Regions from separate parts of the Nonomuraea sp. NPDC050786 genome, predicted to be linked through region 1. Evidence: riboswitches for the same ligand, from Rfam matches in the RefSeq annotation. Region 1 holds a riboswitch; each other region holds the start of a gene.
What was found. A riboswitch is a leader RNA that binds a small molecule or an ion and turns the genes downstream of it on or off. The one in region 1 is predicted to bind S-adenosylmethionine.
Positions count from the first base shown of each region.

Region 2: linked by a shared signal. The riboswitch ahead of AB0H84_RS49855 (GNAT family N-acetyltransferase) and the one ahead of AB0H84_RS37085 (aminotransferase class V-fold PLP-dependent enzyme) in region 1 are both predicted to bind S-adenosylmethionine.
Region 3: linked by a shared signal. The riboswitch ahead of thrC (threonine synthase) and the one ahead of AB0H84_RS37085 (aminotransferase class V-fold PLP-dependent enzyme) in region 1 are both predicted to bind S-adenosylmethionine.

Region 1 is NZ_JBFAHJ010000026.1:82,520-86,643, forward strand. Features, by position in the region: gene AB0H84_RS37080 (DoxX family protein) at 1-320, shown strand, start outside; gene AB0H84_RS37085 (aminotransferase class V-fold PLP-dependent enzyme) at 325-1,536, opposite strand; SAM riboswitch class IV at 1,658-1,773, opposite strand; gene AB0H84_RS37090 (TerC family protein) at 1,885-2,634, shown strand; gene AB0H84_RS37095 (cytochrome P450) at 2,634-3,827, shown strand; gene AB0H84_RS37100 (SAM-dependent methyltransferase) at 3,811-4,124, opposite strand, start outside.
Region 2 is NZ_JBFAHJ010000048.1:18,609-22,732, forward strand. Features, by position in the region: gene AB0H84_RS49855 (GNAT family N-acetyltransferase) at 1-1,249, opposite strand, end outside; SAM riboswitch class I at 1,257-1,356, opposite strand; gene AB0H84_RS49860 (helix-turn-helix transcriptional regulator) at 2,361-3,497, shown strand; gene AB0H84_RS49865 (NUDIX hydrolase) at 3,528-4,004, shown strand.
Region 3 is NZ_JBFAHJ010000007.1:284,225-288,348, forward strand. Features, by position in the region: gene AB0H84_RS16800 (MoaD/ThiS family protein) at 1-186, opposite strand, end outside; gene thrC (threonine synthase) at 211-1,443, opposite strand; SAM riboswitch class I at 1,457-1,598, opposite strand; gene AB0H84_RS16810 (RNA polymerase sigma factor) at 1,678-2,232, opposite strand; gene AB0H84_RS16815 (trehalose-6-phosphate synthase) at 2,264-3,694, shown strand; gene AB0H84_RS16820 (hypothetical protein) at 3,701-4,124, opposite strand, start outside.

The DNA of each region.
Region 1 (4,124 bases):
TCGACGGCCTGTTCAGCGCGAGGTTCCGCAGACGCGGGGAGCGCCGGGCCGCCGAGGAGGAGCTCGCCGCGTACGCTCCGGGCGCGCGCGCTCCGGAGCCCTCGAACGTCACGCCGGTGACCGGCGAGTCCACCAGGCCCGTGCCGTCCCAGGAGGTCACCGGCGAGTCCACCAGGCCCCTGCCGTCGCAGGAGCCGCGCGTGCCCAGGCAGCCCCATGAGCACCGGGCGGGCATGATCGACGACGACGACATGCGGGACATCGACGCCCTGGTCTCCGACGAGCCGCCGCCGCACCACAAGCCCCCGAACAGGGGCTGAGGGGTCAGCGGGCGACGAGCTCCCGGAGGGCCTCGACGAGCCGGTCCACGTGCTCCTCCGTGGTGCCGATGCCGATCGAGGCCCGCACCGCGGAGGCGGTGCCGTCCTCGCAGCCCCCGTCGGATCTTCCCAGCAGGTGCCGGACGAACGGGTGCGCGCAGAACTTCCCGTCGCGCACCCCGATGCCGTACTCGCTGGAGAGCGCCTCGGCGACCTCGCGGGCCGAGTAGCCGTCCACGGTGAACGACACGATGCCGACGCGCGGGTGCTCATCCCCCCACAGCGACAGCTCGCGTACGCCCTCGATCGAGGCCAGCCCGGAGCGCAGCCGGGCGATCAGCCGCTCCTCCTCCCGCACCAGCGCGGTCCAGCCGGTGGCCGTGAGCGCGTCGCAGGCCGCGGCCAGCGCGATGGCGCCCAGCACGTTCGGGGTGCCCGCCTCGTGCCGCGGCTCGGGGTCGTCGTGCCACTCGGTGTCGTCACCCACGGAGCGCACCGCACCCCCGCCCTTGAGGTACGGCTCGCCCTCCGCGAGCCAGTCCCGCCGCCCGACCAGCACCCCGGCGCCGAAGGGCGCGTACAGCTTGTGCCCGGAGAAGGCCACGTAGTCCAGGCCGAGCGCGGTCAGGTTGAGCGGCCGGTGCGGTACGAGCTGGGCGGCGTCCACCAGGATGCGGGCCCCGTGCCGGTGGGCGATGTGGGCCAGGGCGGCGATGGGCCAGAGCTCGCCGGTGACGTTGGAGGCGGCGGTGACCACGAGCAGCTTGGGGCCGTCGATCGCGGCCAGCGCCTCGTCGGCGGCGCGGACGGCCTCGCCGGGGAAGGCGGGCGGGGCCAGCCGTACGGAGTTCTTCCAGGGCAGGAGCGAGGCGTGGTGCTCGGTGTCGAAGACCACGGTGGTCGTGCCGGCGGGCAGGCAGCCGGCCAGGAGGTTCGTGGCGTCGGTGGTGTTGCGGGTGAAGATCACGGCGTCGTCCGGGCGGGCGCCGACGAACGCCCTGACCGTGTGGCGGGCCTGCTCGTAGCGGGCGGTGGTGAGCTGGGAGGCGTAGCCCGCGCCACGGTGGACGCTGGAGTAGGCCGGGAGCGCGGCGGTGACGGCGGCGCTGACCGGCTCGAGACAGGGCGCGCTGGCGGCGTAGTCGAGGTTGGCGTAGCCGACCAGCCTGCCGCCCTTGACCGGCACCTCCAGATCGGCCCCGAGCACTGCGGGGATCGGCCTGCTCGTGACGGGGGAAGCCGCCTCGACGTGCTGGGCGGGGACGGAGTTGAAGATCGTCAAGGTGGACACGGCACATCTCCCTCAGGGTCGTCGGGACCCCTGGAAACAGCCACGGAGCCCGCGCTTGCCCGCCACACCTCGTGACGGACCAGGTCTTCACCCGGGGCACCCCGCCGCGGACGCGAGGGTTGCCGGCCAGCTAGCCGGGGCTTGTCGCTGGCACTCATGACCTACGACCCGCACTATAACCGAAACCTCCCTATGAATCGCAAGTCGCGAACTTCTGCGCCGCGTCACTCGTTGCTACCGGAAATCCCGCCCACGTAGTCATGGAGGTACGCGATGCTGGACTGGGTGACCGACCCACAGATCTGGATCGGCTTCTTCACCCTGGTCGCCCTGGAGATCGTGCTGGGGATCGACAACATCATCTTCATCTCCATCCTGGCCGGGAAACTACCCCCCGAACAGCGCGACAGAGCACGTGTGATGGGCCTCGGCGCCGCCCTGATCACCCGCCTGCTCCTGCTCCTCGGCCTGTCGTGGGTGGTGCAGCTCACCGAGCCGCTCTTCACCGTCCTCGGCCACGAGATATCGGGACGCGACCTGATCCTGCTGCTCGGCGGCCTGTTCCTGCTGGGCAAGAGCGTCACCGAGATCGGCCACAGCATGGACGCCCCCGCGGACAAGGACGGCAAGAAGGCCGCCGCGGCCTCCTTTGCCTCGGTGATCATGCAGATCATGGTGCTGGACATCGTCTTCTCGCTCGACTCCGTCATCACCGCCGTCGGCATGGTGGACCAGCTCGGCGTGATGATCGCGGCGGTCGTGGTGGCGGTGGTGGTGATGCTGTTCGCCTCGGGGCCGATCAGCAGGTTCGTGGACCGGCACCCGAGCATCAAGATGCTGGCGCTGGCGTTCCTGGTGCTCATCGGCGTGGTGCTCATCGCCGAGGGCTTCGGCCAGCACATCCCCAAGGGCTACATCTACTTCGCGATGGCGTTCTCGCTCGTCGTCGAGCTGCTGAACATCCGGGTGCGCAGCAAGCGCGCCCACCTGGAGCAGCAGGATTCCACTTCTAAGATGAAATAGTGCGCTTTGACCCTTGGGATCCGAATTTCGTGGCCCACCCGTACCCCGTGTACGACGAGCTGAGGCGCGAGTCGCCCGTCAGCTACTTCGAGCCGACCGACCAGTGGCTGATCTCGCGCCACGCCGACGTGAACGCCCTGCTCAGGGAGCGCCGCCTGGGCAGGTCCTACCTGCACGTGGCCACGCACGAGGAGTTCGGCAGGCCGCCGGAGCCCGAGTTCCAGGAGCCGTTCTGGCGCGTGATCAGGGCGGGCATGCTCGACGTGGAGCCGCCGGTGCACACCAGGCTGCGCCGGCTGGTCTCCAAGGCGTTCACGCCCCGCATGGTCGAGTCCCTGCGCCCCCGGGTGCGGGCCATCGCCGCGGGCCTGGTGGACGCGTTCGTGGAGAAGGGCGGCGGCGACCTGATCGCCGAGGTGGCCGAGCCGCTCCCGGTGACGGTGATCGCGGAGATGCTCGGCATCCCCGACCAGGACCGCCACCTGCTGCGCCCCTGGTCGGCGGAGATCTGCGGCATGTACGAGCTCAACCCGGCACCCGAGGCCCAGCACACTGCGGTACGTGCGGCGTCGGAGTTCGCCGGCTACCTCAAGACCCTGGCCACGGAGCGGCGCCAGACCCCGGGCGACGACCTGATCAGCGCGCTGGCGGGGATCCCGGAGCTGACCGACGACGAGCTGGTCGGCACGTGCGTGCTGCTGCTCAACGCCGGCCACGAGGCCACCGTGAACGTGACGGGCAACGGCTGGTGGGCGCTGTTCAGGAACCCCTCCGAGCTGGCACGGCTGCGCGAGGACCGCTCGCTGCTGCCCACGGCCGTCGAGGAGCTGATGCGCTGGGACACGCCGCTGCAGATGTTCGAGCGCTGGGTCCTGGAGGACATCGAGGTGCACGGCGTGCAGATCCCGCGCGGGTCGGAGGTGGCGCTGCTGTTCGGGTCGGCCAACCGCGACCCGGCGGTCTTCGACGAGCCGGACCGGTTCGACGTGGGCCGCGCGGACAATCCGCACATCTCCTTCGGCGCCGGCATCCACTTCTGCCTGGGGGCGCCGCTGGCCCGCCTCGAGCTCATCGAGTCCTTCGGCGCGCTGCTGGACCGGGCGGCCACGCTGGAGCTGCGGAGCACGCCGGCCTGGAAGCCCGGTTACATCATCCGGGGGCTGGAGTCACTGGACGTCAGCGCCGCTGGCTGAGCCAGCCGAAGCCGCCGAGGCCGGCCGGATCGATCAGCTCGCCCTCCTCCGAGGCTCTGGCCAGAGCCCGGACGTAGGCCCGCGGATCGGCGTGGGCGAGGTCGATGGGGGGCCGGGTGCCGGTGATCCCCAACGCCTTCAGCGCGTCGCGCTGTGTGGACAAGGTTGTGGATATCGCACCGGCCCGGCGCCCGGCCTCCGCGCACGCGTCGAGCGCCACGTGAGCCGTGATGTCGCAGGTCCCGTCGGGGATCGGGGCGACGACCGCGCCGTCGCGGTAACCGGTCAACGTGCCAC
Region 2 (4,124 bases), on a different contig from region 1:
CCGCCTCGAGGTGACCGGAGGGCAGGTGCCACAGACCGTCCCCGAAGCCGGTGCCCTTGCGCCTGCCGAGCAGCACATGGGTGCCGGGGTGAGTCTCGCCGTGGATGCCGTCGCCGGACTCGTCGTGCATGTCGCGGAGGAGGAGCACGTGCACGTCAACGATGGCCCGGAAGCGCTCTCGCGGTGCTGCGCCGCCAGAGTCGCTCTCCACTGATGACGGGCCTGAAGGTGGCCGGCGGTCGAGGGCTTGGGTCCATTTGACCGCGACGGCGGCCACCTGGATCAGCTCGGCGCGCAACCGTTCGGGATCCGTCTCCGCGAACGCCTCCATCACCTCCTCCGCCAGGATGTGCCTCCACGTGAGCGCCCCGCCCGCAGCCGCCGCCTCCGTCTCGCGCCTGACCCGGTCGGACTCGGCCACCGTCCCCTCGTCTCCGGTCCCGTCCGGCAGGATCTGCATGCCCCACCTCGCGTCCTGAGCCACTCGCTCGGCCGCCACGTCCGCGAGCACCCTCGCCAACGACCCCGACACCCCCGCGTCGCCATCATGTGTCATGGTCACCAGTTTGGCGTGTGCGGGGTGTGCGACATCCGGGTCACCCTCACCCAGCCGAAGCTTCTCAGAGGCCCGGCGAACGGGAGCTCGCGGCGGTGATACGGGCTCGCAGTACCGGTTCGACGGCAGGCCATTCGGTGCGACCACGGCGAACATGGCCGAGTCCCGGACCTTCCCCTCCTCGCCGCGCGCCCACGACATGGACCAGGCGCGCAGCACGCCCTCGAAGGGGATGCCGAGCCGCTCCAAGACCCGGCGGCAGCGGTGGTTGCGGGCGTCGGTCTTCAGGTCGACCCGAGCGACGCCGAGCACGTCGAACGCATACGACAGCAGCAACAGCTTCGCCTCGGCATTGATCCCGGTGCCCTGCGCCGAGGCGGCCAGCCAGGTGAAGCCGATCTCGATCGCCCGCAGGTCCGGCCGCCCCGGCCACGTGCGCGGATCCCACAGGCCGGTGCAGCCCACCGCCTTGCCGTCGGTGAGCCGGACCTGCGCGAACGGGGTCAGCCCGTCGCGGACGAGTTGGGCCGCCAGGTACTCGGCTATCTCGTCTCCGCGAGGCACCAGTGTGAAGCCGTAGGACGACCGATCCTCCTCGACCGCCTCCGCGAGATCCGGCGCGTGTCGCATCGCCAGCGGCTCCAGCCGCACCAGATCACCGGCAAGGACAGGAACATCAAGCCGTACGCTCATCAGCTCTCCCTCATCGTTCCTGGCATTGGCACCTTTCCCGCGGAGCTCCGCCGGGGAGGTTGCCGGACCGTCACAGGGCCAGGTCCCTCAGATCCTCTGGATGATCAACGAGTCAGGATCATGCCTGAACAGACGGACACCGTCAATCCACCGCGAGGGTGTCCTTTCCATAGGAAGCGCTTGTTCTGAGCGTCCCCGCACGCGCTGCCAGGCCGGCGCAGTTCGGGCACGTGCGTGTGGCCGTGGGGGAGAAACTGAGCGACCAACCGCAGATGGGGAGAGGATAGACCTCCTCTCCGCATAGGCTCTTCTTAGTGTCTGCCAACACTGCGTGCTGTATCGTTTCGCGACCCGAGCCGGACAAACCAACGCGATAGTCGGCGCCAGAGGCGACCGGTCGGCTCTCTATCGGGGAGACCAGCAGATCGTCCCAGTGAACGGGCCAGCGCCGCACGCCGCCCGGAAGGTCGGCCCCGTTACCGTTCAGTTTCACCAGTGCCAGCATGCCGCCTCGTAGGACATCCGCCACCGTCCCGCGCTGCCCTATCAGCAATTCACCAACGGACCGAGTACAGGCGGGACTGTGCAGCATGGCCACGATCTTGACTAGGCAGCCAAGCTTTTCGCGAGACTCTTTCATGAGGCGTTTGCTTCCGCCGCCCCTGGGCAAGCAAGCTCGCCGAGCGCTCCTGCGAGTACAGGACGCCCTCGGACATCCGCGTAACGGAAGGCGATACGCCGTGCAGCGCGTGATGGCTCGATAGCCGGATGGCGAGCGTATATGACACGCTTACGGTGCTCGTCCCAACCGGAGCGCCACCAGAACCACTCACCGTCGCACCAGACGACGAGCCCGACCCACACGGATACCAGGGTCAGACCGTAGCCAGCGTGGACGTCTGCGGAGATGCCTTGGGCTGCGAGTGCGTTGGCCAGGGCATCTGCGGCGTGCTTCTCAGGAGCACGGTTCGGGCTTGGTACTTGCATGAGCAGCCTCCCATCACGTGTGGCGATGACGTAGCGTGACGGTATGTGTCGAGTGGGCTGCTAGGTCGGAAAGAAATTCCGGGGTCTGTCGTGGTCGTCCGATGACGATGAGGGCATGCGGGGAATGACCAGCGATCTGTCCATCGGCCAGCGCGTGGCCTGGTACCGGCGACGGCGGGGGATGTCTCAGGACGTACTGGCCGGGCTGGTGGGGCGGACCACCGATTGGCTGAGCAAGGTCGAGAACGAGCGCATTACCTTGGACCGGTTGTCAGTGATCAAGTCGTTGGCGAACGCATTGGATGTGTCTCTCGGTGATCTGCTTGCTGAGCCGCACCTTTTCGAGTGGACGGATGAGAGCGGAGACCACACCATCCCCGCACTGCGGGCGGCGATCACCGACTACCGGCAGCTGTCGCTGATGGCTGAGCTGATGGAGAACGCGGAGCCGTCGAGTCTGACCGAGCTGGAGCGTGCCCTCGCCGAAGTGTGGCGGGCGTATCAAGAGGCCAGATACAGCTACGTGATACGGACTCTCCCAGGACTATTGGGAGAAGCGCATCACGCTGCACGTGCCGGTGAGAGCGATGCACGCCTAGCGGCGTTGGGCATACTCGGGCAGGTCTATCACGCTGCTGCCAGCATTCTGACCAAGACGGCCTCGTTGCTTCGCTCCGTGACGCACGCCTTGCTGTCCAACGGCCGTTACGGAGCGGCCAAGCAGCTCACGATGGATGCCGCTGAACTACTGTCTCCTGGGCTTTCGTTCGCCGCACCTGAACTGTTGTCGGTTTACGGCACGCTGTACCTCGCAGGCTCGATGGCGGCGGCGCGAGACGATGACCGAGGGACAACGCGGGCCTTCCTTGCCGAAGCGGGGGAGTCGGCGGCGCGACTGGGCAGGGATGCCAACTACGTGTGGACAGCGTTCGGCCCGACGAACGTCCGCATCCACGAAGTTGCGACGGCGATCGAACTGGGGGACATCCAAGTCGCCGTAAATCTCGGACCGAGGTTGGACACCAGCGGACTTCCGATCGAACGTCGCGCTCGTCATGGTCTGGCTGTGGCGCATGCCTTAAGCCTGTGGAACCGTACCGACGAGGCCTTGGCAGCTCTGCTGGAGGCCGAGGCCATCGCCCCTGAGCAGGTACGCCACCACTACCTCAGCCGCCAGCTGACGATGTCATGGATCAGAAGGCAGAAGGGCAAGCCCAGCTTTCAGCTCGCTGCTCTTGCCCGGCGTCTGCACATCGTGTGAGAGCGGCCTTGATGGCGTAAGGTCGAGGCCGTGAACGATCAGGAGACCCCGCCGTTCGCGCAGGCCCGCGCCGCCGCTGGAGCGCTGTTCTTCGACGACGGCGGTCGTGTGCTGCTCGTCCGGCCTACGTACAAGTCCTACATGGACATCCCGGGCGGATACGTCGAGCCGGACGAGACCCCGTACGAGGCGTGTGTCCGAGAGGTGCGCGAAGAGCTGGGCATTCAGCCGGCCATCGGTCGCCTCCTTGTGGTGGATTGGGCGCCCCTCCCGAAAGAGGGCGACAAAGTCTTGTTCGTGTTCGACGGCGGCATTCTCGACAGTGAGACGATCAAGAAGATCACATTCGCCGACAACGAACTGAGCGCGTACGAATTCCGTCCCGTTGAAGAGTTGGGCGAGCTTCTGATCGAGCGCCTTGCCCACCGCCTCGAGGCCGCTGCCGCCGCCCGCGCGCAGGGAGAGACTGTCTATCTGGAGCACGGGCGGACCGTTCCCGCTGAGTGACTATCTGCGTACCAACGGCCCGGGACGAGCGTGGACAGCCGATGATCTAGGGGGAACGTCTCCCCAAGTGGAGCCTCTAATCACCCAAAGTCCCAGTCTTCTCCTGATTGCTGTACGAAG
Region 3 (4,124 bases), on a different contig from region 1:
CCCAACGTAAACGTTGACGAAACGACGAATCTTGCCCGATTCATCCAGAATTCTCGCGCCGATCCCCGGGTAGTCGGAGTCAAGCTTGATGAGGACGTCACGAAGAGTCGCGCCCTCGCCACTGACTTCCGCGTTACCCCCGGTGTACGTGCGCAGAATGGTGGGAATCCGCACAGTAACGCTCATGGTTAAACTCGCCTTTCCTGGTTGTCAGACAGCCGCGCGGAACGCGTCGAGGGAGGGCCGGATCACGGCCGTGGGCTTGGCGTCGTCGCTGATCGCGTCGAGCGTCTTGAGTCCGTCGCCGGTGTTGAGCACCACGGTCTCGGCCTCGGGATCGAGCCGCCCGCTCTCGGCGAGCTTCTTCAGCACGCCCACGGTCACCCCGCCCGCCGTCTCGGCGAACACGCCCTCGGTCGAGGCCAGCAGCTTGATCGCGGCCACGATCTCGGCGTCGGTGACGTCCTCGACGGCTCCGCCGGTGCGCCGGGCGATGTCCAGCACGTAGGGCCCGTCGGCCGGGTTGCCGATGGCCAGGGACTTGGCGATGGTGTCAGGCTTGACCGGCTGGACGACGTCGTGCCCCGCCTTGTACGCGGTGGAGACCGGCGAGCACCCGGCCGCCTGCGCCCCGAAGATCTTGTACGGCGTGTCCTCGACCAGGCCCAGCTGCACCAGCTCACGGAAGCCCTTGTCGATCTTGGTCAGCTGCGAGCCCGAGGCGATCGGGATGACGATCTGCTGGGGCAGCCGCCACCCGAGCTGCTCGGCGATCTCGTACGCGAGCGTCTTGGAGCCCTCGGCGTAGTACGGCCGCAGGTTGACGTTGACGAACCCCCACTTGTCGCCCAGCGGGTCACCGATCAGCTCGGAGCAGAACCTGTTGACCTCGTCGTACGTGCCGTCGATGCCGATCAGCTTGCCGCCGAACACCCGGGCCATGGCGATCTTGGCAGCCTCGAGATCGGCGGGGATGAACACGCACGCCTCGAGCCCGGCCCGCGCCGCCGCGGCGGTGACCGCGCCCGCGAGATTGCCGGTGGAGGAACAGGAAAGCGTGTGGAAGCCGAAGTTACGCGCCGCCTCGACGGCGATGGCGACCACGCGGTCCTTGAATGAATGAGTGGGGTTGCCCGAGTCGTCCTTCACGTACAGGGACTTGAGACCGAGCGCGCGCCCGAGGTTTCCGGCCTTGACCAGTTTGGTCCATCCCGGGTTCATGTTGGGCTTACTGGCGACATCGACAGGAACGGGGAGCAACGACCGGTAACGCCAGATGTTGCTCGGACCCGACTCGATGTCCGCGCGAGTCACGGTGCCGAAGGAATAGGCCGCTTCGAGCGGCCCGAAACACTCCAGACACGCGAAGCTGGGACCGAGGGGGTAACGCGTACCGCATTCGCGGCAGGACAGACCGACAGCAGGACCAAAGTCGAGCGACATGAAGCGAGGCCTTCCCTCATCTTCGCCCGCGGCCACCTTGACCGCAGACCGGAATTGGCACCTTGTCCCGGTCGGCCTCGCCAGGTCGCGAGCCTCAAGCCGGGAGGGTTGCCGGGGCTTCGCAGGGCCGGTCCCTCCACCCCTCTGGATGAGCAATATTCAGTTGTTGAAAAGGACTCTACCTGGCCAAGGGGCCCAAATGGCCACTTGTCTCATCAGGTGAGATGCGATGTCTCAACGATAGTCCTCCCCCAGCACTCCCTGCACGTATTTCCGCGCCTGGTGAATGCGTGACTTGGCGGTGCCGAGCGGGATGCCGAGCTGCTCGGCCACCTCGTTGTAGTCGAGCTGGACGATGTCGCGCAGCACCAGCGCCTGCGCCAGGTCGGGCTTGTCGGCCTCCAGCGCCTCCATGGCGTCCAGCAGGTCGAGCCGCGATCCGGCGATCACGCTCACCCGCCGCACGTCGGGCTTCTGCATGGGCAGCTCGTCGGAGCTCTGCTCGGCCGCCCTGCGCTTCAGCGACCGGTATGTGGTGCGCGCGCAGTTGGCCGTCACGATGTGGAGCCAGGTGCTGAACCTGGCCCTGCCCTCGAACCGCCCGATGTTGCGGGCCACGGCCAGCAACGTGTCCTGCGAGGCCTCCTCGGCGTCCTGGTGGTAGGGCAAGATCCGGGCGCAGTGACGCATCACATCGGGCTCGATCCGAGCCAGAAGTTCGCCAAGTGCGCGATGATCTCCGGCTGCGGCGGAACGTGCGAGTTCCTCGGTTAGCTCATCAAGCGCCATAGCTGGGATCCTATGGGCGAAGGGAGCCTAGATGAACAGCGTTCTGGTGGCCTCCAACAGAGGACCCGTCTCGTTCACCGTCTCCGACGACGGCGAGCTGACCATGAAACGCGGTGGCGGCGGCCTGGTGTCCGGGCTGTCCGGGGTGGCCAGGAAGGACGGCGTGCTGTGGGTGTGCGCGGCGCTGTCCGACGGCGACCGCAGCGCCGTCCGCCTGGCCCCCGGCGGCCGGATCGACCAGGCCGGCTACGACACCGGCCCGCTCCGCATGCTCGACATCCCGCCCGCCGTCTTCCACCGGGCCTACAACTCCGTGGCCAACTCCACCCTGTGGTTCGTCAACCACCTGCTCTACGACATCCCCAACTCGCCCAACTTCGGCACGAGGTTCGAGCGCGAGTGGGAGTCGTACCGCGACTACAACGGCGCGTTCGCGCTGGCGCTGGCCGAGGAGGCCGGCCACGGCGCCCGCGTGATGGTGCAGGACTACCACCTGACGCTGACCCCGGCGATGCTCCGCGCCGAACGGCCGGACCTGCGCATCGCCCACTTCAGCCACACCCCCTGGGCGCCGCCCGAATACTTCTCCCTGCTGCCCGACGAAGTGGCCGGAGAGGTCCTGGAGGGCATCCTGGGCGCCGATCACGCCGGGTTCCTCACCGACAGGTGGGCGCAGGCGTTCATGGACTGCTGTGAGGCGCTCCTGGGCGCGGAGGCCGACCGCGCCGCCCGCAGCGTCACCTACGAGGGCCGGACCACCCGCATCGGCGTGCACAGCCTGGGCGTGGACGGCGAGGCGCTGTGGGAGCGGGCCTGCGAGCCCGACGTCGAGTCGCACATGGCCGCGCTCAGGGAGGAGGTGGGCGACCGGCGGCTGATCGTCCGCATCGACCGCACCGAGCTGTCGAAGAACATCGTGCGCGGCCTGATCTCCTACCGCGAGTTCCTCGCCGCGCACCCCGAGTGGCACGGGAAGGTGGTGCATCTGGCGTTCGCCTACCCGAGCCGGCACGACCTGCCCGAATACCGGGAGTACACCGCGTCGGTGCAGCGCTGCGCCCAGGAGATCGAGGACGAGTACGCCACCGAAGACTGGGACCCGCTGATCCTCAACGTCAACGACGACTACCCGCGCTCGCTGGCCGCGTACCGGATGGCCGACGTGCTGCTGGTCAACCCCATCCGCGACGGGATGAACCTGGTCGCCAAGGAGGGCCCGATCCTGTCGCCGCGCTGCGCGCTGGTGCTCTCGCGCGAGGCGGGGGCGGCGGCCGAGCTGGGCCCGCACGCGCTGCTGGTGAACCCGTACGACATCAGCGGCACGGCCGCCGCGCTGCACCAGGCGCTCGTCATGCCGGAGGACGAGCGCCGGATGCGGCGCGACAAGCTGCACGCGGCGGCCACCGCCCTGCCGCCGCAGAAGTGGCTCGCGGCCCAGCTCGACGCCCTCGCCGAGATCTAGGAGTGCTCAGTTCCAGTCGGCGTTCTTGAGCGTGTCGGCCAGGCCCGGCGTGTTCCACTGGTCGACGACCAGGATCCTGCTCTTCGGCAGGTACCACTCGCGCTGCGTGAAGCGGGCGTGCACCTTGTTGCCGGAGTAGGAGCGGCACGTGGACCGCCAGGCGTTGTACGCGGCCTTGTGCCCCTCGCCGACCTGGCGCAGGCCCCTCGTCACCTCCGGGCCGATGATCTCGCCCCACTTCGGGTTGAACGGGCAGGGCTGGACGTCGCTCGCCGTGTAGAAGGGGTTCTTGCCGGTGTAGGGCCCGAACCCCTCGGCGCCGCGCTTGATGTACGAGGGGCCGAAGACGTAGAACGCGTCGCACTTGGACGAGCCCCAGCCCTGAGGCTTGGCGCACTTGCCGGTCACCACCTGGACCGCGTCGGTGCCG